Regions from separate parts of the Neorhizobium sp. DAR64860/K0K1 genome, predicted to be linked through region 1. Evidence: predicted binding sites of a transcription regulator. Region 1 holds the regulator's gene; each other region holds the start of a gene.

Evidence for each region. The regulator PhoB, encoded in region 1, activates phosphate uptake and scavenging genes when phosphate is short. The targets are predictions, from matches to a motif close to TGTCATNNANCTGTCAT.
Region 2: the regulator PhoB is predicted to act here: its motif matches at 1,518-1,534, upstream of ACQY1J_RS21000 (alkaline phosphatase).
Region 3: the regulator PhoB is predicted to act here: its motif matches at 3,544-3,560, upstream of ACQY1J_RS14570 (esterase-like activity of phytase family protein).

Annotation. Positions count from the first base shown of each region.
Region 1 covers NZ_CP191459.1:2,900,536-2,907,826, forward strand. Annotated here, with positions in the region: gene ACQY1J_RS18575 (aspartate aminotransferase family protein) at 1-806, opposite strand, end outside; gene ACQY1J_RS18580 (GcrA family cell cycle regulator) at 1,258-1,797, shown strand; gene ACQY1J_RS18585 (PACE efflux transporter) at 1,994-2,428, shown strand; gene ACQY1J_RS18590 (ArsR/SmtB family transcription factor) at 2,377-3,153, opposite strand; gene ACQY1J_RS18595 (DMT family transporter) at 3,278-4,192, shown strand; gene phoB (phosphate regulon transcriptional regulator PhoB) at 4,174-4,857, opposite strand; gene phoU (phosphate signaling complex protein PhoU) at 4,983-5,696, opposite strand; gene pstB (phosphate ABC transporter ATP-binding protein PstB) at 5,748-6,563, opposite strand; gene pstA (phosphate ABC transporter permease PstA) at 6,579-7,291, opposite strand, start outside.
Region 2 covers NZ_CP191459.1:3,386,998-3,394,288, forward strand. Annotated here, with positions in the region: gene ACQY1J_RS20990 (aspartate-semialdehyde dehydrogenase) at 154-1,188, opposite strand; gene ACQY1J_RS20995 (hypothetical protein) at 1,303-1,428, opposite strand; gene ACQY1J_RS21000 (alkaline phosphatase) at 1,586-3,349, shown strand; gene ACQY1J_RS21005 (hypothetical protein) at 3,491-3,961, shown strand; gene ACQY1J_RS21010 (ABC transporter ATP-binding protein) at 3,966-4,655, shown strand; gene ACQY1J_RS21015 (FtsX-like permease family protein) at 4,652-5,920, shown strand; gene ACQY1J_RS21020 (MFS transporter) at 6,083-7,291, shown strand, end outside.
Region 3 covers NZ_CP191459.1:2,044,833-2,052,123, reverse strand. Annotated here, with positions in the region: gene clpX (ATP-dependent Clp protease ATP-binding subunit ClpX) at 1-89, shown strand, start outside; gene lon (endopeptidase La) at 531-2,951, shown strand; gene hupB (DNA-binding protein HupB) at 3,138-3,413, shown strand; gene ACQY1J_RS14570 (esterase-like activity of phytase family protein) at 3,604-5,793, shown strand; gene ACQY1J_RS14565 (metallophosphoesterase family protein) at 5,900-7,135, shown strand; gene ACQY1J_RS14560 (AAA family ATPase) at 7,140-7,291, shown strand, end outside.

The DNA.
Region 1 (7,291 bases):
ATGCCGGGCTTCATGCCGGAAGCAGCCTCTGCGGTCGCAAGGCAGGCGCCGAACGGGAAGCCGCCGCCGATGCCCTTGGCAACAGCCATGATATCAGGCGTGATGCCTGTCAGTTCGTGGGCGAAGAACCGGCCGGTGCGGCCAACCCCGCTCTGCACTTCGTCGAGGATCAGCAGCAGACCCCGGTCATCGCAGATGCGACGCAGCTCGCGCAGGAATTCCTTGTCCACGACGCGCACGCCGCCCTCGCCCTGGATCGGCTCGATCAGCAGCGCGCCGGTGTTTTCGTTGATCGCAGCGTTGAGGGCATCGAGATCCCCGAACGGGACCTGATCGAACCCTGGCGCCTTCGGGCCGAAGCCTTCCATGTATTTTTCCTGACCACCGGCGGCGATCGTCGCGATGGTCCGGCCGTGGAAGGCACCTTCGAAGGTGATGATGTGGAATTTCTCCGGATGGCCCTTGGAGAAATGGTAGCGACGCGCCGTCTTGATGGCGGTCTCAAGCGCTTCGGCGCCGGAATTGGTAAAGAACACCTTGTCGGCGAACGTGGCATCTACCAGACGGCGGGCCAGACGCTCCTGCTCCGGGATCTCGTAGAGGTTGGAAAGGTGCCAGACCTTCTCGGCCTGCGACTTCAGCGCGTTTACCAGATGCGGATTGGAATGACCGCAGGAGGTGACGGCAACGCCTGCCCCGAAATCCAGATATCGCTCGCCACCTTCCGTCACAAGCCATACGCCCTCGCCTCGATCAAAGCGCAAAGGTGCCCGGGCAAACGTGTCGTAAAGTGCGGCTTCAGCCATGGCGACATCACTCCTCTGGGTAGGTTCCGACCCCCCTCTCCAGACCTCTCCGGAGACCGGGAATGCGGCCTGAAAAATCAAAAATGCCGCCCACCGGGCGGCGCGGGCACTATCATGGCTAAGTGCCTCCATGTCAACAAAACTTGGTGTTTTATAGGGCTTTCGGGGCATACGCCGCGATGCAACCTGATGCTGTGTTGCGGCATTTCGGTCTGTGACAAAAATGACTCTTGAGGGCAGCAAGTTGGGGAAAACCGCGAAATCGATTCGCGGCGATTCGAGCGACTCTTGCCACGGAGTCAGCTACACACTAGGTTAATCCTCAATTACTAGAACGCATGCGGCGGAACTAGTCACCTCGAAGCATAGATTGCGTGGGTGCGGCGGATTTATTTCGCCGCAGAGGTGAACGGATTCTGTCTGCCAGCAACGTTCAAAGGCGGAGAACGGCATGAACTGGACTGATGAGCGCGTCGAGCGACTTAAAAAACTATGGTCGGAAGGTCTCAGCGCCAGCCAGATTGCAGCCCAACTTGGAGGCGTAAGCCGCAATGCCGTGATCGGCAAAGTGCACCGTCTCAACCTTCCGGGTCGCGCCAAAGCAGGCGGTTCGGCGTCGGCCAATCGCCCGGCATCCAAGCGCCCAGCGCCCGCAGCTCCGCGCGCGCCGAGCTTTGCCGGACGCGACACAGCCCGTCCCGCAGCACGGACGGTGGGTGCAAACGCCCTCAAGGAAGATCAGGACGTCAACGTCGCGGAGCCGGTGAAATACACCGCTTCCGGCAGCGTCGTCGTGCCGATCTCGCGCCGTCTGTCGCTGACGGATCTCACCGAGCGCACATGCAAGTGGCCGGTCGGCGATCCGCTGACGGACGACTTCCATTTCTGCGGTTGCGATGCGCAGGATGCGTCGCCCTATTGCAAATATCACGCGAAGCTTGCCTACCAGCCAGTGCACGAGCGCCGTCGTCCGGCTGCCCGCGCGTCCTGAGTCAGGCGGCTGCGGAAACAAGATCGAAGGCGGGCTCTGGCCCGCCTTTTGCGTTTTCGGCATGGCTGACTTGCGCTGAAAAAACTTGCCTCGCACTCCCTGGGCTCCTATTTCGGCCTCGAGAGAGGACGACCTCCCCCTGAATGGGCATAACGCCGGGACGACCCGGCATGAACCTCACCTAAAGGGGAAGATCATGCGCTCGATAAGAGACCGTATTCGCCACGCCATCAGCTTTGAAATCATCGGGCTTCTGATGATGGTGCCGCTCGGCGCTTTCGTCTTCGACATGCCGGCCGAACATATGGGCATTGTCGGCGTCGTGTCTGCGACGGTCGCGACCGGCTGGAACTACCTCTACAATCTGGGTTTCGACCGCTTTCTGCAGGCGCGACGGGGTACGACGCTGAAGACGCCTGCCTTGCGCATTGCTCATGCGGTGCTGTTCGAAATCGGTCTGCTGGTCGTGCTGATGCCGTTTATCGCGTGGTATCTGCAGATTACCCTTCTCCATGCGCTGACAATGGATATCGCGATCGCGCTGTTCTACGTGGTCTATGCCTATCTCTTCAATCTTGGCTACGACAAGCTGTTCCCGCTGCCGGAATGGAAGACCCAGGAAGCCGCCTGACCATCAGAGTTTCGGACGGTGCAATACGCCAGTCCGATGGAAGCCTGAATGTCTCGGCAAACCCGATCTCTCCGGCGCGTGATCCGCAGAGCCCGGGTTTCCTCTCGGCGGCCGATCCAGCCGACGCCAAGAGCGCGGTCCAGCAGCGCCGCACCCATTTGTCCCGCCAGATGCGGCCGTCGCTCGCTCCAATCGAGGCATGTCCGGCAGAGCGGGCGTTTCGAACGGGTCAGCTGTTCGAGATCGATCCCGAAATCACAAAAGAACCGTCTGCCCTCGTCGGTGATCAGGCCGGCTCCATCGCCGAGCAGCATGTAGCCGCTTCCTGTTAGGGCATCGGCGAGCGCGATGGCGAGACGGCCGGCCATGTGATCGTAACAGGTGCGGGCAAGCCGTAACGCTTCGTCTTTCGGGCCGACAGGATGATGGCGCTTCGGCCCATCCGCGGCGACTGCCATCAACGCGTGGATCGCGTGCGCGACTTCCGGAGAGGCAAGTCGGTAATAGCGGTGCCTGCCCTGCTTCTCGACCTCGATCAGGCGAGCCTGCGCCAGTTTGCCGAGATGGCCGCTGGTGGTCTGCGCGGTGACGCCGGCGTGGCGTGCCAGTTCGCCCGCCGTCAGCGCCTGTCCGCCCATCAGCGCGGACAGCATGTTGGCGCGTGCAGCATCGCCGATCAGGCTTGCAACTTCCGCAATCGTATTTCCTGAAACCATATTGGGCATGATCCAGTTCTAGCACCGGAAAACTTTGCCGTCAGCGGTCAACGGTTCGGCCGTCGTCGAAGCATTTCTTTTCCTGGTTCCGCTAAGAGGGGCGGAGATTGCATTCATGGGGACAGGAACTGGAATGGCGGACACCAAAACAAGCATGGCAACGGATCTGTTGCTGCTCCTCACGCTCGCGACGCTTTGGGGCGCGTCCTACACGCTGATCAAAGTCGGTGTGGAGACGATTTCGCCTGTCACCTTTATTGCCGTCAGAACACTGGTCGCCGGGCTCATTCTCGCTGCGGCCCTGCGCCTTCGCGGATTGAAGCTGCCGACCGACGGGCAGACATGGAAGCTCTTCACGGTTCAGGCCTGCCTCAACAGCGCTGTCCCCTTCACCCTCATTGCCTGGGCCGAACAGACGACCGATGCGGGCCTTGCCACCATCTTGAGTTCAACGACGCCGATCTTCGCCTTTCTGCTGACGGCGCTGATCACGCGCCATGAAAGCGTCTCTGGGGCCAAGCTGTTCGGAGTTGCCGCAGGCATTGTCGGCATATGCCTGATCGTCGGCATGGAGGCGCTTGCCGGGTCGGGCGAGAACCTCTGGGCTCAACTCGCCATCGTGGCGGCGACGATCTGCTATGCGGCGGCTGCCATCTTCGGCAAGAATTTTAAGGGATTGGACCCGATGATGCCCGCCGCGGGATCGCTGATTGCAGGGGCGGCCATCCTCATTCCCGTGAGCCTCGTGGTCGATCGGCCCTGGACGCTGACGCCCAGCGCCGATTCCATGCTCGCCCTGTTGGCGCTGGCGGTATTTTCGACGGCGCTGGCCTTCGTCATCTATTTCCGGCTGGTCCAGACGCTCGGCTCCGTCGGCACGACGGCGCAGGCCTATCTGCGGGTGCCGATCGGCGTTGGCATCGGCGTCGTGTTTCTCGGCGAAACGCTTGCCTCGACAGCCTGGCTCGGTCTCGCCTGCGTCGTGACCGGCGTGATTGCCATGACGCTGCCGGCTAGGAGACGCGGTGATCAGGCTTCCATCGAGTAGCCGGCACCACGGACCGTGCGGATGACATCCTGCATGTTGGAAAAGTTGAGCGCCTTCCGGAGGCGCCCTACATGCACGTCGACGGTGCGTTCGTCGACATAGATGTCATGACCCCAGACGCCGTCGAGCAGCTGCGAGCGCGAAAAGACGCGGCTGGGTGAGGCCATCAGGAATTCCAGAAGTCTAAACTCTGTCGGCCCGAGGCGAACTTCGCGGCTCTTGCGGTGAACGCGGTGGGTTTCGCGGTCGAGTTCGATGTCGCCGCATTTGAGGACGCTCGACAGCACTTCGGGTCGGGCACGACGCAGCATCGCCTTGACGCGGGCCATCAGCTCCGGTGTCGAAAACGGCTTGACCACATAGTCGTCGGCGCCCGTGGCAAGCCCACGAACGCGCTCGCTTTCTTCGCCGCGCGCCGTCAGCATGATGATCGGCAGGCGTTCCGTCTCCGGCCGCATGCGCAGGCGACGGCACAGTTCGATGCCCGAAACGCCTGGCAGCATCCAGTCGAGAATGAGAAGATCCGGAACGCGCTCCTGAAGCCTGATTTCCGCTTCGTCACCGCGAAGCACGGTATCGACCTCGTAACCCTCGGCCTCCAGGTTATACCGAAGGAGGACGCTGAGGGCCTCTTCGTCTTCCACGACTGCGATCTTCGGCTGCATTCCGACTTGCTCCATCACTCGTCCCGAACCGCACTTAGATCCGCCAGATCCGCTCGCGCTGCTTCAGGTCATTGTTTTTGGCAGTTATCGTCCCGAAACCGGCAGGCGATTTCGGGAGAGCTGCATCATGTCCCGGCGGAGCCGAGCATGTTGGACGTATCGTCCTTCGGACGTTCGCCCTCCGGCTGTGCACCGGTCGCGATGTAGTAGATGGTCTCGGCGATATTCGTCGCGTGGTCGCCGATGCGCTCGATGTTCTTGGCGCAGAACAAAAGATGGGTGCAGGTGGTGATGTTGCGCGGATCCTCCATCATGTAGGTGAGGAGTTCGCGGAACAGCGAGGTGTACATCGCGTCAATCTCTTCATCGCGCTGGCGGATGATTTCGGCTTTTTCCGCGGAGCGGTTGGCGAAGACATCAAGAACGTCCTTGAGCTGCACCAGCGCCAGTTCGGAAAGATGCTCCAGACCACGGGCGAGCTTGCGCGGGACGCCTGTTCCCTGCACGGCGAGCACGCGCTTGGCGGTGTTCTTACCAAGGTCGCCGACGCGTTCCAGGTCAGCTGCAATGCGCAGCGTGCCGATGATCTCGCGAAGGTCGGCCGCCATCGGCTGACGCTTGGCGATGGTGACGATCACCTTGTCCTGGATATCGCGCTCGGCGTGGTCGAGAATGACGTCGTCCGAGATGACCTTCTGGGCCAGTGCGGAGTCGGAGTTGACGAGCGCACGCACGGCATCTCCGCACATCTGCTCCGCCAGGCCGCCCATTTCGGAAATCCGGCGGTTCAGGTATTTCAGTTCCTCGTCATAGGCCGAGAGAATATGGGTCGAAACCATGTGTCTGATCCTTGATGTCTGCAGTTGCGGCTGACGGGCTCTGCGCCCGCATCAGCCGAAGCGGCCCATGATGTAATCCTGGGTGCGCTGGTCATCCGGATTGGTGAACATCTTGTCGGTATCGTTTTCCTCGACCAGATGGCCGAGATGGAACATTGCCGTGCGCTGTGAAACGCGGGCTGCCTGCTGCATCGAGTGGGTGACGATCACGATCGTGTAGTTGGCGCGCAGTTCGTGGATCAGTTCCTCGACCTTGGCCGTGGCGATGGGGTCGAGTGCCGAGCACGGCTCGTCCATCAGAATGACTTCAGGCGAAACGGCGATCGCACGGGCGATGCAAAGGCGCTGCTGCTGACCGCCGGAAAGGCCGGTACCGCCTTCATGCAGGCGATCCTTGACTTCTGCCCAGAGGCCGGCGCGCTGCAGGCTTGCCTCGACAATCGCGTCCATTTCCGTCTTGCCGCGGGCAAGGCCGTGGATGCGGGGACCGTAGGCAATGTTCTCGTAGATCGACTTCGGGAACGGGTTCGGCTTCTGAAACACCATGCCGACCCGGGCGCGCAGCTCCACGACGTCGATTTCCTTGTCGTAGATATCGTCGCCGTCGAGCGTGATCTTGCCGGTGACGCGGCAACCCTCGATCGTGTCGTTCATGCGGTTCATCGTGCGCAGGAAGGTGGACTTGCCGCAGCCAGACGGACCGATCAAAGCAGTGACGGTATTTTGGCGGACATTCAGGTTCACGTCATAAAGAGCGCGCTTGTCACCGTAATAAACGGAGACATCCTTGCCGATCATCTTATATGCAACGTCGTTCATTTTCTTGTCCAGCGCCTTCTCAACTGCAGCTTCTGACATCATGTTCATTGCTTCCCCCTTCCTCTACCAACGCCGTTCGAAGCGGCGTCGCAAGAGAATTGCGCCAACATTCATCAAGATCAGGAACAGGAGCAGGATCATGATCGCTCCCGAGGTTCGTTCAACGAAGGCGCGTTCCGCCTCGTTAGCCCACATGTAGATCTGTACCGGCAGCGCTGTCGACGGATCCATCGGCGTGGTCGGATAGTTCGCCACGAAGGCGACCATGCCGATCAAGAGGAGCGGCGCGGTTTCGCCAAGGGCGTGCGCGAGGCCGATGATCGTACCGGTCAGGATACCGGGCATGGCAAGCGGCAGGACATGGTGGAAGATGGTCTGCATCTTCGAGGCACCGAGCCCGAGCGCTGCAGCACGGATCGACGGTGGCACTGCTTTCAGTGCCGCGCGGGTGGCGATGATAATGGTCGGAAGCGTCATCAGCGTCAGCACCAGGCCGCCGACCAGCGAGGCCGAGCGCGGCAGGCCCATGAAGTTGATGAAGACCGCGAGACCCAACAGACCGTAGACGATCGACGGGACCGCTGCGAGATTGTTGATGTTGACCTCGATCAGGTCGGTGAACCGGTTCTTCGGGGCAAACTCTTCAAGATAGATCGAGGCTGCGACGCCGATCGGCAGCGACAGGACGAGCACGATCAGCATCATGTAGAAGGAGCCGATCAGAGCGACGCCGACGCCGGCTGCTTCCGGACGGCTGGACGCGCCGTTGAAGAAAA
Region 2 (7,291 bases), 490 kb from region 1:
AGAATTGCGCTATATTCGGCCTTATGACCCCAGTGGCGGATAATCGCAATTCATCTTCCCATGAATAGTTCGTGAAGAGAGACGAATCGAAAAAACCCCGTCATTTCTGACGGGGCTTTCTAAGCGGATTTGCTTAATAAAGTACGTTACTTATCAAGCAGCAACCTTGCGTGGCTTGATGAGACCGCGATTGACCAGAAGTTCGGCGATCTGGATCGCGTTCAGCGCGGCACCCTTGCGCAGGTTGTCGGAGACGACCCAGATGTTGAGTCCGTTTTCGACGGTTGCGTCTTCGCGGATACGCGAAATGTAGGTCGCATCTTCACCGGCGCATTCGAGAGGCGTGATGTAACCGCCGTCTTCGTGCTTGTCGATGACAAGGCAACCCGGCGCTTCGCGCAGAATATCGCGGGCCTGATCGGCCGTGATCTCGTTTTCGAACTCGATGTTGACGGATTCGGAGTGGCCGATAAAGACCGGAACGCGCACGGCCGTGCAGGTAACGCGGATCTTCGGGTCGAGCATCTTCTTGGTCTCGGCCAGAACCTTCCACTCTTCCTTCGTGTAGCCGTCTTCCATGAAGCTATCGATATGCGGGATGACGTTGAAGGCAATACGCTTGGTGAACTTCTTCGATTCGACCGGATCGGCCACGAACACGGCGCGCGTCTGGGTGAAGAGTTCGTCCATGCCTTCCTTGCCGGCACCGGACACCGACTGGTAGGTGGAAACGACGACGCGCTTGATCTTGGCAAAGTCGTGCAGCGGCTTCAGCGCGACGACGAGCTGGGCCGTCGAGCAGTTCGGATTGGCAATGATGTTCTTCTTGGAGAATCCGACGATGGCGTCGGGGTTCACTTCCGGAACGATCAGCGGCACTTCCGAATCGTAGCGCCAGGCGGACGAGTTGTCGATGACGACGCAGCCCTGCGCACCGATCTTCGGCGACCACTTCTTGGAGGCATCGCCGCCGGCTGACATCAGGCAGATGTCGGTATCGGAGAAATCGTAGTTCTCGAGGTTGGACACCTTGAGCGTCTTGTCACCGAAGGAGACTTCCGTGCCCTGGCTGCGGGCGGAGGCGAGTGCGACGACTTCATCAGCCGGAAAACCACGTTCGGCCAGAATGTTCAGCATTTCCCTGCCGACATTGCCGGTTGCTCCGGCGACTGCGATCTTGAAACCCATTTCTTTGCTCTCTTTCTGTCTCTCCTCGGTTTTCTGAGGGGGAAGCCCGTGTCGTGCGCGACGCGGTGTTCCTTGTCCCCGGCCGTACCGGGGAGAGAGCGGTGGCCAGAGACGTCAGACGATAATTTTCGTCGTCGTTTTGGCCGTGGTTTTGTCGGAAACCGAAAGGGCAACATCCAGCCGCCCGGCAGATACTGCCAGGTCATAGCACGCAGCAAAGCGAAAGTCGCGGCGAAGCATGGACACTCCTTTTCCAACGCTGCTCATAAAAGATTTTGCCACAGAGTCAAGGTTGATGCGATCGGACATCGGCGCCGTTATCACGTTTCTGTCATTGCACTGTCATCGCATGGGGCTATCCCCGAACCTCTATGCGACGCAACGACGGGGGTTTTCCATGCGTATGCTTCTTGCTGCCTTTGCAGCCACCACAATTCTTTCCGGCGGCATTCAAGCCGCCCACGCCGCGAACGTCTTTCCGCTTGATCGGGCGACGATCCTGACCGGCTCTCCATTCGATTTCAAGGTCGAGTTCAGCTCGGTCGTGAAGCCTGAGGACGTCAAGATCACCGTCAACGGCCAGGACTACAAGTCTGTGTTCGGCAAGGATGTCGAGTTCGTTGCAGAAGAGAAGAACAAGGACAAGGTCCTCGGTTCCGCCGTCGTGCTGCGTGGCATGACGATCGCGAATGCCGGCGAATACAAGGTTGAAGTCTCTGCTGGTCCGGAAACCAAGAGCGTGACCTGGAACGTTTATGGCACCGCGGCGCAGCCAAAAGCCAAGAACGTGATCTTCCTGATCGGTGACGGTCTTTCCGTGGCGCATCGCACCGCTGCCCGCATCATGGCCAAGGGCATGACCGAGGGCAAAGCGAACGGTCGTCTCGCGATGGACGACATCCCGCCGGCAGCCTTTATCGGTACGTCCGCGACGGACGCTGTCGCCACCGACAGCGCCAACACGATGTCGGCCTATATGACCGGCCACAAGACAGCCGTGAACGCAATCGGCGTCTATGCCGACCGCACGCCTGACTCGATGGACGATCCGAAGGTTGAAACATACGCGGAAGCGGTCCGCCGCCAGACGAAGAAGTCGATCGGCATCGTCACGACCGCAGAAGTTCAGGACGCAACACCCGCAGCCGTCGTCGCCCATACCCGCAAGCGTGGCGACAAGGCGGAGATCAACGGCATGCTGTTCGACGTCAAGCCGGACGTCCTGCTCGGCGGCGGTTCCGCCTACTTCCTGCCCCAGGCGACGCCCGGATCCAAGCGCAAGGACGACAAGGACTATATCGCCCTGTTCAAGGATGCAGGCTACATGCTTGCGACCAGCAAGGCTGAACTGGCGACGGCCGCCGGCACCAATACCGGCAAGATCCTTGGCCTGTTCCACACCGGCAACATGGACACGACGCTTGACCGCGAATTCCTGAAAAAGGGCACGACGGCGAAGTTCCCGGATCAGCCGGGCCTCGTCGACATGACCAAGGTCGCGCTCGACTCGCTGTCGAAGAACCCGAACGGCTTCTTCCTGATGGTCGAAGCTGCTAATATCGACAAGATGTCCCATCCGCTGGACTGGGACCGCGCCGTCGTCGATACGATCGAATTCGACAAGGCAATCGCCGCAGCCCGCGAATTTGCCGACAAGAACCCCGACACGCTGATCATCGTCACCGGCGATCATACCCACGGTGTTTCGATCATCGGTACGGTCAACGATGAAAAGCCGGGCGACGACATGCGCGAAAAGGTCGGGACCTATGCCGAGGCAGGCTTCCCGAACTATATGGACGAGAACAAGGACGGTTATCCTGACAAGGTCGATGTTACCAAGCGCCTGTTCCTGAACGCCAATAACGGCCCTGATCATTACGAGACATTCCGTCCGAAGCTCGACAATCCCTTCGTTCCCGCCATCCAGAACGAGAAGAAGGAATATGTCGCCAACGAAGCCTACAAGGATATCCCGGGCGCTGTTCTCGTGACCGGCATCATTCCGAAAAGCGCCGACAGTGGCGTCCATGCGGTTGACGATGTCGTGCTTCAGGCTGCCGGCCCAGGTTCGGAAGGCTTCCGCGGCTACATGGAGCAGAGCGACGTCTACAAGGTTCTCGCGGAGACTTTCGCGCTGGGCGCCAAGCAGACCAACTGATCAGACCGACTGGGTCTGAACGACCATGGTTAAAGAGGGGGCATGTCCTGAGGCGTGCCCCTATCTACTTCAGATATCGCGGGACTTGAAGATATGCCTCAGCTGCAGGATGATGACGGCGCTCGACAAGGGAGAGCGATCATGGGAGCGCTCGAGATGGTCGACCGTCGCCAGATGCTCAAGACCTCGCTTGGCATCATTGCCGGCCTGCCGCTGCTGATATCAGGCGCAACCGCCCGCGCAGAAAATGGGCTTTCCTTCGACGAACTCTATGGCAAGGTCAGCGTTCTCGGTCTGGAATTTTCCGACAAGGTTAAGCGGCTGAACGGTCAGGAGATCGCCATGCGCGGTTTCATGGCGCCACCGCTGAAGGCGGAAGCCTCGTTCTTCGTTCTGACCGAAGTGCCGATGTCGATCTGCCCGTTCTGCTCCACCGATGCGGACTGGCCGGACAATATCGTCGTTGTCTATCTCGATGAGAAGCAGACATTCACCCAGCCAAGCCAGACGATCGAGGTGCGCGGCACGCTCGAGATGGGCTCGTGGACCGATCCGGACACCGGCTTCGTCAGCCTGCTGCGGATCCGACAGGCGGAATACGGTACGGTCTGAAGACATGATGCCTCTGAAGGTGCAATCTCTCGCCGTCTCGTTTCCCGGTCTGGCGACACCGGTTCTTTCCATCGCGAACCTTGAGATCGCCGCCGGTAGCCGCGTTGCGCTGACGGGCGGGTCGGGATCGGGCAAGAGCACGCTTCTCAATATCATTGCGGGGCTGGAGCGTGTCGGTAGCGGCCATGTGGTCTGGGGCGGGCATGATATCGCCAGACTGTCGGAAGGCCGGCGAGACCGTTGGCGGGCCGAAAATGTGGGCCTCGTAATGCAGGATTTCCATCTCTTTGCGGGTCTTTCGGCGCTGGATAACGTGCTGCTGCCGGCACGGCTTTCGCGGGTCTCGACCCCGAATCTGGTGAAAAGAGCGCATGAGCTGATCGAGACCGTGGGGTTGAAGCGACCCGGTCAGTCCGTCGAGACCATGTCGCGCGGCGAGATGCAGCGGGTGGCGATCGCCCGGGCGCTGCTGCGCAAGCCGGGTATCATCATTGCCGACGAGCCGACGGCAAGCCTCGATGTGGAAAACGGCGAGGCGGTGGGGGATCTGCTTTTGTCAGTCGCGGCCGGTGCCGGCAGCACGCTCGTTGTGGCGACGCACGACCAACGCATGATCGAACGCCTCGACCGGCGCATCGTGCTCAGGGGCGGGTGCATCGTCGGCGATGATGTTGTCGGGAAGGTGCCGGTATGATCCGTTTTATCATCGCCGACCTGCGGCGTCTCTGGCTGGGCTGCGCCGTCGTGGTGCTTCTGGTTGCCTTAGCTACGGCGCTCGGGGTTGCCGTGACCCTGCAGGAACGGTCGCTGCGTCTCGGCAGTGCCCGCGCCGCCGACAAGTTCGATCTGGTGATCGGCGCCTCCGGCAGCGAAACGCAGCTGATCCTCTCCTCGATCTTTCTCCAGCCCGCGCCGCTGCCGCTGGTCGATGGAGAGCTACTTTCGAAACTTGCCGCCGATCCGCGTGTCGCCTGGGCAGCTCCCGTCGGTTTCGGCGATTCCTTTGCCGGCTATCCGATCGTGGGAACGACGACGACGCTTGTGACCAGCACGACGCCGGGCTTTGGCGAGGGGCGTACGTTTGCCGCGGAAGGCGAAGCGGTTCTCGGCGCTTCCGTCATTCTTACGGTCGGCGCCGTCGTCAAGCCGATGCATGGAACAGCCGAAACCGGTGGTCCAACCCATACGGAGATCGCATACAAGGTCGTGGGTAAGCTGAAACCGACCGGCACGCCATGGGACCGCGCCATTCTCGTGCCGATCCAGGCCGTATGGCACGTTCATGGTTTAGGCGCTGAGCATGAGCACGAGGACGCAAGCACGGAGCCTGCGGCAGCTGTCGCCTCTACCACCCATGACGAAGACCATCATCACGGCGGCATCGATCCGGATGCGCCGCTCGTCGAGGATTTCGGGGCTGATACCCCCGGCCTTCCAGCGATTCTGGTCAAACCGAAGTCGATTGCCGATGCCTATCGCCTGCGTCAGGCCTATCGCGGCAATGGCACGGTGGCGGTCTTTCCCGGCGAGGTGCTGACCGGCCTTTATGCGACGCTTGGCGATGCGAAAATGGTGTTGAGCGCGGTCGCTGCGGGATCGCAGGCTCTTGTCGCGGCGGCACTGGTGCTGGTGACGGTGATCCATGTGGGGCAACGGCGCCGGCAGATCGGCGCGCTGCGCGCGTTCGGGGCACCGCGCGGCGCCGTCTTCCTGATCGTGTGGCTGGAGCTGCTTCTCCTGGTTGCGCTTGGCATCGGGCTCGGCTTCGTCTGCGGGCTACTGGCGGCGCAGTTCGGCGCCCATCTGTTTACCGCGAAAAGCGGGGTCATCCTGCCGGTCGGGTTCACGAGAGACGACGTACGTCTGGCACTTTTTCTGCTGGGCTTTGCAGCGGTCCTTTCGGCCGTGCCGGCACTTCTTGCCTATCGGCAGTCGCCCGCCCAGGCGCTTCGCTCCTGACCACTCCGGACTACGTCATTAGACGAAAGTCATAAGCCGAAAGCATGTCTCATCCGGCGTGCCAAATTCTGTCACTCTGCAACGATTGCGCTAACCTGTCTGGCCGAGGAGGAGAATGGCCGGACAGGAAGGCACGGAGTTCATCTTGTTGGGAGGACGACAATGGCACACGTCGCAACGGCAGCCCGGACGAAGGCTAGCCCCATGACGCGCGAGGAAAAGAAGGTCATCTTCGCCTCGTCGCTGGGTACCATTTTCGAATGGTATGATTTCTATCTCTACGGAACGCTTGCCGTCATCATCGGCCGGCAGTTCTTTTCGGCGTTTCCGCCCGCCACGCAGGCCATCTTTGCACTGCTGGCCTTTGCTGCAGGCTTTCTCGTCCGCCCCTTCGGCGCACTGGTCTTCGGACGGCTCGGCGATCTTGTCGGACGCAAATATACCTTCCTGGTCACGATCGTGATCATGGGCCTATCGACATTCTTTGTCGGTCTTCTGCCGAGCTACGAGCAGATTGGTGCAACGGCGCCCATCCTTCTCATCGCGCTGCGCATGTTGCAGGGCCTGGCGCTCGGTGGCGAATACGGTGGTGCTGCTGTCTATGTGGCGGAGCACGCCCCGCCCGGTCGCCGCGGATTTTACACGGCCTGGATTCAGACGACGGCGACGCTTGGCCTGTTGCTGTCGCTCGCCGTCATCGTGACGCTGCGCGTCAACATGGGTGAAGAAGCCTTTGCCACAAGCTATCCGGTCATATTCGGTCTGCTGGGCGGCTGGCGCATTCCGTTCCTCGGATCGGCACTGCTGCTTGCGGTCTCCATCTACATCCGCTTGCAGATGAACGAGTCCCCCGTCTTCCAGAAGATGAAGGAAGAAGGCACCCGTTCGAAGGCACCGCTGACGGAAGCCTTCGGCACCTGGAAGAACGGCAAGATCGTGCTGATAGCACTGTTCGGCCTTGTCGTCGGCCAGGCCGTCGTCTGGTATACCGGCCAGTTCTACGCGCTGTTCTTCCTGCAGAGCATCCTGAAAGTCGACCTTCTGACGGCGAACGTACTGATTGCCTGGTCGCTTCTTCTCGGCACACCATTCTTCCTCGTCTTCGGTGCGCTGTCTGACCGCGTGGGCCGCAAATGGGTCATTCTGGCAGGCTGCGCGCTCGCAGCGGTCACGTACTTCCCGCTGTTCCACGCATTGACCAATACCGCCAATCCGACCTACGCGGCAGCGATCAAAAACGTCCAGATCCAGGTTTCGGCGGATCCGGCCACATGCGGATCCCTGTTCGACCCTGTTGGTATCAGAACCTTCACGCAGCCATGCGACGTCGCGCGACGCACGCTGTCGCAGCAGGCGTTTACCTACACGCTG
Region 3 (7,291 bases), 860 kb from region 1:
TCATTTCCGACGATGTGGTGCGGGGCAATGCACGGCCGCTCTACATCTATGCCGACAGGCAGGAAGAAAAGGCCAACGTTTCGGCCTGATCCTCAGCGGTCATAGCAACATTGAGAAGGGGCCCCATTGGGGCCTCTTTTTCGTTTTAGCCTCGGCTATTGTTTTAGGCCGTATTACACGATTTTTGCACTGCAAAGAGTTGCAAGATAATCCGCTTGATTTAGACAGGGTCAGGGATGAACCTTTCCGTTCCGGCTGCTTCGCACCTTTTGTGCGTGTGCCGTTGATTTCGGACCTCGTCTCGAAAAGGTTTGTCGGCAAGGACGGTGGCGCGTCCGTGCTTAAGAGCTGACATTTTGCGTAAGGCGTTATGCGTGGGCGCTTTGTCTGACGGCTGGTTGCACAAGGTGCAGTGCAGCGACCTTGCAAGGCTTGAAAACGATCTGTGAAAACTCCACTTTTAGCGGGAGTGAAGTGCTTGGGTAATTTCTCAAGCCATCCCGGCAACGGGACGATGGAAAGGAAATGACATGACGAATTCAACGTCTGCGGCATCCGGCGCTGAGACCTATCCGGTCCTGCCACTGCGCGACATTGTGGTCTTCCCGCACATGATCGTGCCGCTGTTCGTCGGACGGGAAAAGTCCATCCGGGCGCTTGAAGAGGTCATGGGTTCCGACAAGCAGATCATGCTCGTCACCCAGATCAATGCCAGCGACGACGATCCTGAGCCCGAGCAGATCTACAAGGTCGGCACGGTGGCCAATGTGCTGCAGCTCCTGAAGCTCCCGGACGGAACCGTCAAGGTTCTGGTCGAAGGCAAGGCACGCGCCCAGATCTCCGAATACAGTGACCGCGAAGAGTTCTACGAAGCCAAGGCCGAGATTCTGGCCGAGCCCGATGAGGACGCCGTCGAGGTGGAAGCGCTGTCGCGCTCCGTGGTTTCCGAATTCGAAAACTACGTGAAGCTCAACAAGAAGATCTCGCCGGAAGTCGTTGGTGCCGCGAGCCAGATCGAGGATTACTCGAAACTGGCAGACACGGTTGCCTCGCACCTGTCGATCAAGATCACCGAAAAGCAGGAAATGCTCGAAACGGTCTCGATCAAGCTGCGGCTTGAAAAGGCCCTCGGCTTCATGGAAGGCGAAATCTCCGTCCTCCAGGTCGAGAAGCGCATCCGCTCGCGCGTCAAGCGCCAGATGGAAAAGACCCAGCGCGAGTATTACCTCAACGAGCAGATGAAAGCGATCCAGAAGGAACTCGGCGACGGCGACGAAGGCCGTGACGAGATGGCCGAACTGGAAGAGCGCATCGGCAAGACCAAGCTTTCCAAGGAAGCCAAGGAAAAGGCCGACGCCGAGCTGAAGAAGCTGAAGCAGATGAGCCCGATGTCGGCGGAAGCCACCGTCGTGCGCAACTATCTCGACTGGCTGCTCGGTATTCCGTGGTCCAAGAAGTCGAAGATCAAGACCGATCTTAACGCGGCTGAAAAGGTCCTCGAACTGGATCACTTCGGTCTCGACAAGGTCAAGGAACGCATCGTCGAGTATCTTGCCGTGCAGGCCCGCGCCACCAAGCTCAAGGGTCCGATACTTTGCCTCGTCGGTCCTCCGGGCGTCGGCAAGACGTCTCTTGCCCAGTCGATCGCCAAGGCGACCGGCCGCGAGTACGTGCGCATGGCACTTGGTGGCGTTCGTGACGAAGCCGAGATCCGTGGTCACCGCCGCACCTATATCGGTTCGATGCCCGGCAAGGTCATCCAGTCGATGAAGAAGGCGAAGAAATCCAACCCGCTCTTCCTGCTCGACGAAATCGACAAGATGGGTTCGGATTTCCGAGGCGATCCGTCGTCGGCCCTGCTCGAAGTGCTCGATCCAGCGCAGAACTCGACCTTCATGGACCACTACCTTGAGGTCGAATACGATCTGTCCGACGTGATGTTCATCACCACGGCGAACACGCTGAACATCCCAGGTCCCCTGATGGACCGCATGGAAGTGATCCGCATCGCCGGGTACACCGAGGATGAGAAGCGCGAGATTGCCAAGCGTCACCTTCTGCCGAAGGCTATCCGGGACCATGCGCTGCAGCCGAAAGAATTCTCGGTGTCGGACGATGCCCTGATGGCGATCAGCCAGCAGTACACGCGCGAAGCCGGCGTTCGCTCCTTCGAGCGCGAGCTGATGAAGCTCGCCCGCAAGGCCGTGACCGAGATCATCAAGGGCAAGACGAAGTCGGTCGCGGTTACCGCTGCCAACATTTCGGATTACCTTGGCGTTCCGCGTTTCCGTCACGGCGAAGCCGAAGGCGAGGATCAGGTCGGTGTCGTTACCGGTCTTGCCTGGACAGAAGTCGGCGGTGAGCTCCTCACCATCGAAGGCGTCATGATGCCGGGCAAGGGTCGCATGACCGTCACCGGCAACCTCAAGGACGTGATGAAGGAATCGATTTCGGCTGCGGCCTCCTATGTCCGCTCCCGTGCCGTCGATTTCGGCATCGAGCCGCCGCGCTTCGACAAGTCGGACATCCACGTGCACGTGCCGGAAGGTGCGACGCCGAAGGACGGTCCGTCGGCCGGTGTCGGCATGGCAACCGCGATCGTTTCGATCATGACCGGCATTCCTGTTCGCAAGGATGTCGCCATGACCGGCGAAATCACGTTGCGCGGCCGGGTGCTGCCGATCGGTGGTCTCAAGGAAAAACTCCTTGCGGCTCTGCGCGGCAACATCAAGGTTGTGCTGATCCCAGAAGAGAACGCGAAGGACCTCGCGGACATTCCGGACAACGTGAAAAACGGCATGGAGATCATCCCGGTGTCGCGTATGGGCGAGGTGATCAAGCACGCTTTGGTTCGTCTTCCCGAACCGATCGAGTGGGATGGCACGGTGGAGACACCGGTCATTGCGACGGTTGACGGTGCCGACGACTCGTCGACAACGATTGCTCACTAAGCGGTGCCTTGAAGCCGCCACGAACTGATAAAAAAGCCGGCGAAAGCCGGCTTTTTTTGTGAAAAATGCCCAAGACCCCTTGTTTTTCAGGCTTTTTCGGAGCCTTTGGGTTGCCAAGTGCCGACGCAAAACTATTGTCGGCGCCGACCAAATGAGTCGTTCCAAAACCGTTGAAAGGGTGGAAATATGAACAAGACCGAACTGGTGTCCGCAGTGGCCGAAAAAGCCGGCCTCTCCAAGGCTGATGCCGCCTCTGCAGTCGATGCCGTTTTCGAGACTGTCCAGGCCGAACTGAAGAATGGTGGCGACATCCGCCTCGCTGGCTTCGGCAGCTTCTCCGTTTCGCGTCGCGAAGCATCCAAGGGCCGCAACCCGTCCACGGGCGCTGAAGTCGATATCCCTGCTCGTAACGTGCCGAAGTTCTCGGCCGGCAAGGGTCTCAAGGAAGCTGTTAACAGCTAATCGAAAGCATCTGGCGGCTTGCCGCCATGATGCAAAACGTCTCGAAAGGCCCGGTGAAAACCGGGCCTTTTGCATTGCTGGACGCATTTGTTTTGGCCAATCCAACAGACCGTCGTTCAACGCCAAAAAGTGTCATCCGCCTGTCATGACAGTGCAGCACAAGCCGAGTGTAGTTTCACGGAGGCTTCCCATGACATTTTCGACACGCGCCGCTTTGACCGCGCTCCTCCTCGGCTCCGTTGCAGCTCCTGCCGGCGCCGAGCAAGTCTTCAACCGCATTGCATCCTTCCCGGTCGCCCAGAACCTGCCCAAGGGCGAGGACAAGGCGACCTCGTCGGAAATCATCACGGCGACCGCAGACGGCAACACGCTCATCTATTCCGATGCGCCTGGCGGCACGATCGGCTTTATCGACATCACCGATGCGAAGGCTCCGAAGGCCGCCGGGTCGGTCAAGATCGACGGCGAGCCGAACTCGGTCGCCGCAACCGGTGCGAAGGTTCTCGTCACCATCGACCGGACCAAGGACCTCACCAAGCCCGCGGGCCAGCTCGGGGTGGTCGATATCGCCTCCCGCAAGATCGAGGCCACTTGCGATCTCGGCGGCCAGCCGGATAGCATCGTCGTCTCGCCGGATGGCACGTTTGCGGCCATTGCCATCGAGAACCAGCGCGACGAAAAGCTCAACGACGGCGCTCTTCCGCAGCTGCCGGCCGGCGAATTGCAGATCGTCACCCTGAACAACGGGGTGCCCGTCTGCGACAGCATCCGTCACGTCGATCTGACGGGACTGTCCACCGTCGCTCCTGAGGATCCCGAGCCGGAATTCGTCAATATCAACGCCAACGGCGAAATCGTCGTGACGCTGCAGGAAAACAATCACATCGTCACCGTCGACAGCAAGACCGCAAAGGTCACCGCCCATTTCACGGCCGGCACGGTTGATCTCGATGGCGTTGACACCAAGACCGACGGCGCACTGACCTTCTCCGGCAAGCTCACGGCCATTCCCCGCGAACCGGATGCGGTGAAGTGGCTCGGTACCGATCGTTTCGTTGTCGCCAACGAAGGTGACTACAAGGGCGGGTCGCGCGGCTTCACCATTTTCGACCGCACCGGCAAGGTTCTCTATGACGCCGGCACGTCGCTCGAATATGCCGTAGCCCGCGTCGGTCACTTCCCGGAAAAACGTGCCAAGAACAAGGGCATCGAGCCGGAAGGCCTGGAAGCTGCGACCTTCAACGGTCAGAAGTATTTCTTTGTCCTGTCGGAACGCGGTTCGATGATCGCGGTCTACAAGGATACCGGTGCGGAGCCGGAACTGGTGCAGCTTCTGCCATCCGGCATCTCGCCTGAAGGTGCTGTCGCCATTCCCGGCCGCAACCTGCTTGCCTCCGCCAACGAAGCCGATCTCGGCGAAGACGGCGGTGCCCGCTCGCATGTCATGATCTACGAGCTTAGCGAAGGCGAAAAGGCCTATCCGATGCTGGTCTCCAAGGATATCGACGGCAAGCCGCTCGGCTGGGGTGCCATGTCGGGCCTCGTCGGGGATGCGGAAAAGGACGCCATTCTCTATGCAGTCAGCGATAGCGTCTATGCCATGCAGCCCTCGATCTTCACCATCGACGCCACCAAGAAGCCGGCGGAAATCACAAGCGTGGTGCGTGTGACCCGCAACGGTCAGCCGGCCCAGAAGCTCGATATCGAAGGTATCGCGCTCGACGGCAAGGGCGGCTTCTGGCTCGCTTCCGAAGGCGACAGTGCCAAGTTCGTCGGTCACGGCATCTACAACGTCAGCGCCAAGGGTGAGATCAAGTCCGAGATCGCGCTGCCGGCAGAACTTCTGGCAGGTGAAACCCGCTTCGGTCTCGAAGGCATCACCACAACGGGTTCGGGCGACGACCTGACACTCTGGATGGCAATCCAGCGCGAATGGAAGGACGATCCGAAGGGCCAGGTGAAGCTTCTGTCCTACAAGCCGAAGTCCAAGGAATGGGCCGCCGTTCGCTACCCGCTCGAAAAGACCGAAAAAGGCTGGGTCGGCCTGTCGGAAATCACCGCCCGCGGTGACTACCTCTACATCATCGAGCGCGACAACCTGATCGGCGACAACGCAAAGCTCAAGAAGCTCTACCGTGTGGCAATCGCCGATCTGAAGCCCGCAAAGCTTGGCGGAGAGCTGCCGCTCGTCACCAAGCAGGAAGTTCACGACTTCCTCTCCGACCTCAAGAACGCTACCAACGGCTATGTGGTCGACAAGCTCGAAGGTTTCGCCTTCGACAAGTCGGGCAAGGCCTTCGCCATCACCGACAATGACGGCGTCGACGACAGTTCCGGCGAAACGCTGTTCTTCCCGGTTGAGATCAAGGCGACCAACTAAACCGTTCATCAACAGGAAAAGGCCGGGTGTTTCCGCACCCGGCCTTTTTTATTGCCGATGCGTGACTTAAGTCTGTCGTTCCTGATGTGTTCCAGCAGCCGAGTCGATGACCTCATTCCGCTTCATCCATGCCGCCGATCTGCATCTAGGCAGTCCCTTTCAGGGGCTGGCGCTGAAGGATGCCGAGCTTGCCGATATCTTCATCGAGGCAAGCCGCAAGGCGTTCTCGGGCTTGGTGGACGAGGCGGTGGAGCGCAAGGTCGACTTCTTTATCGTTGCGGGCGATGTCTACGACGGCGACTGGAAAGACAACAAGATCGGCCTGTTCTTCAACCGCGAAATTGCCCGGCTGGAACGCGCCGGCATTCCGGTCTTTCTGCTGAAGGGCAATCACGACGCCGAAAGCGTCATCACCAAGACAATTACGCTGCCGAAGAATGTCAGCGAATTCCCGACCGCAAAGCCCGGAACGTTCAAGCTGGATCACCTGAAGGTTGCGCTGCACGGCCAGGGTTTTGCCGAGCGCTCCGCCAACGAAAACCTGGCGCTTGCCTATCCGAAGCCGGAACCGGGCTGGTTCAACATTGGCGTGCTGCACACCTCGCTGACCGGCCGCGAGCCGCACGCAGCCTACGCGCCCTGTTCCGTCGAAGATCTGCGCTCGCGTGGCTTTGATTACTGGGCGCTCGGCCATGTCCACGATTTCGAAATCGTCGCCGAAGACCCGCTCGTCGTGTTCCCCGGCAACCTTCAGGGACGATCGATCCGCGAGCAGGGAGCAAAGGGCGCTGTGCTCGTGACTGTCGATGACGGGCGCATCGCCTACGAGCGCATCGTCACTGACAGTGCAAGGTTTGCCGAACTGGCCGTAGTCGTCGAGCCGGATGAAACACCGGCGGCGATCCTGCGGCGGCTGGAAGATCTGCTTGGTTCTGTGATCGACGCCATGGAAAGCCGCCCGCTGGCGTTGCGCATCCGCATCAGCGGCCGCAGTCGTTTCCGCAACGAGATCTTGGCGAGAGCGGCCGATTTCCGGGACGAGGTGCAAGCCGCCTGCCACCGCGGCCATGAGGATATCTGGCTGGAAAAGCTGGAAGTGAAACTCGAAGCCGAGATCGCATCGACGGGCAAATCCACCGATCTTCTCGGGCTCGAAGGCCTCCTGCCGACGGCGGAGTTCTCGCCGCTTCTGGTGAGCGAGGCTGAGGCCCGCATTGCCGAGATCGCCGCGCGTCTGCCGGGCGGTATCGGCGCCGGCGACCTCGCGCTTGGTGACGATGCGGCGGCTCTCTTGGCGGAAGCGCGCGAGCTGCTTCTGTCGCGCGCGGCAAGGGTAGGGTAGTCACATGCGTTTCACCCGTCTCGACATCCTGCGCTACGGCGCGCTTACCGACCGCGCGCTCGCGTTCCGGCCGGATGCGCAGCTGCATGTCATCTATGGACCGAACGAAGCCGGAAAGTCTTCCGCGCTGTCGGCAATCTCGGATCTGCTGTTCGG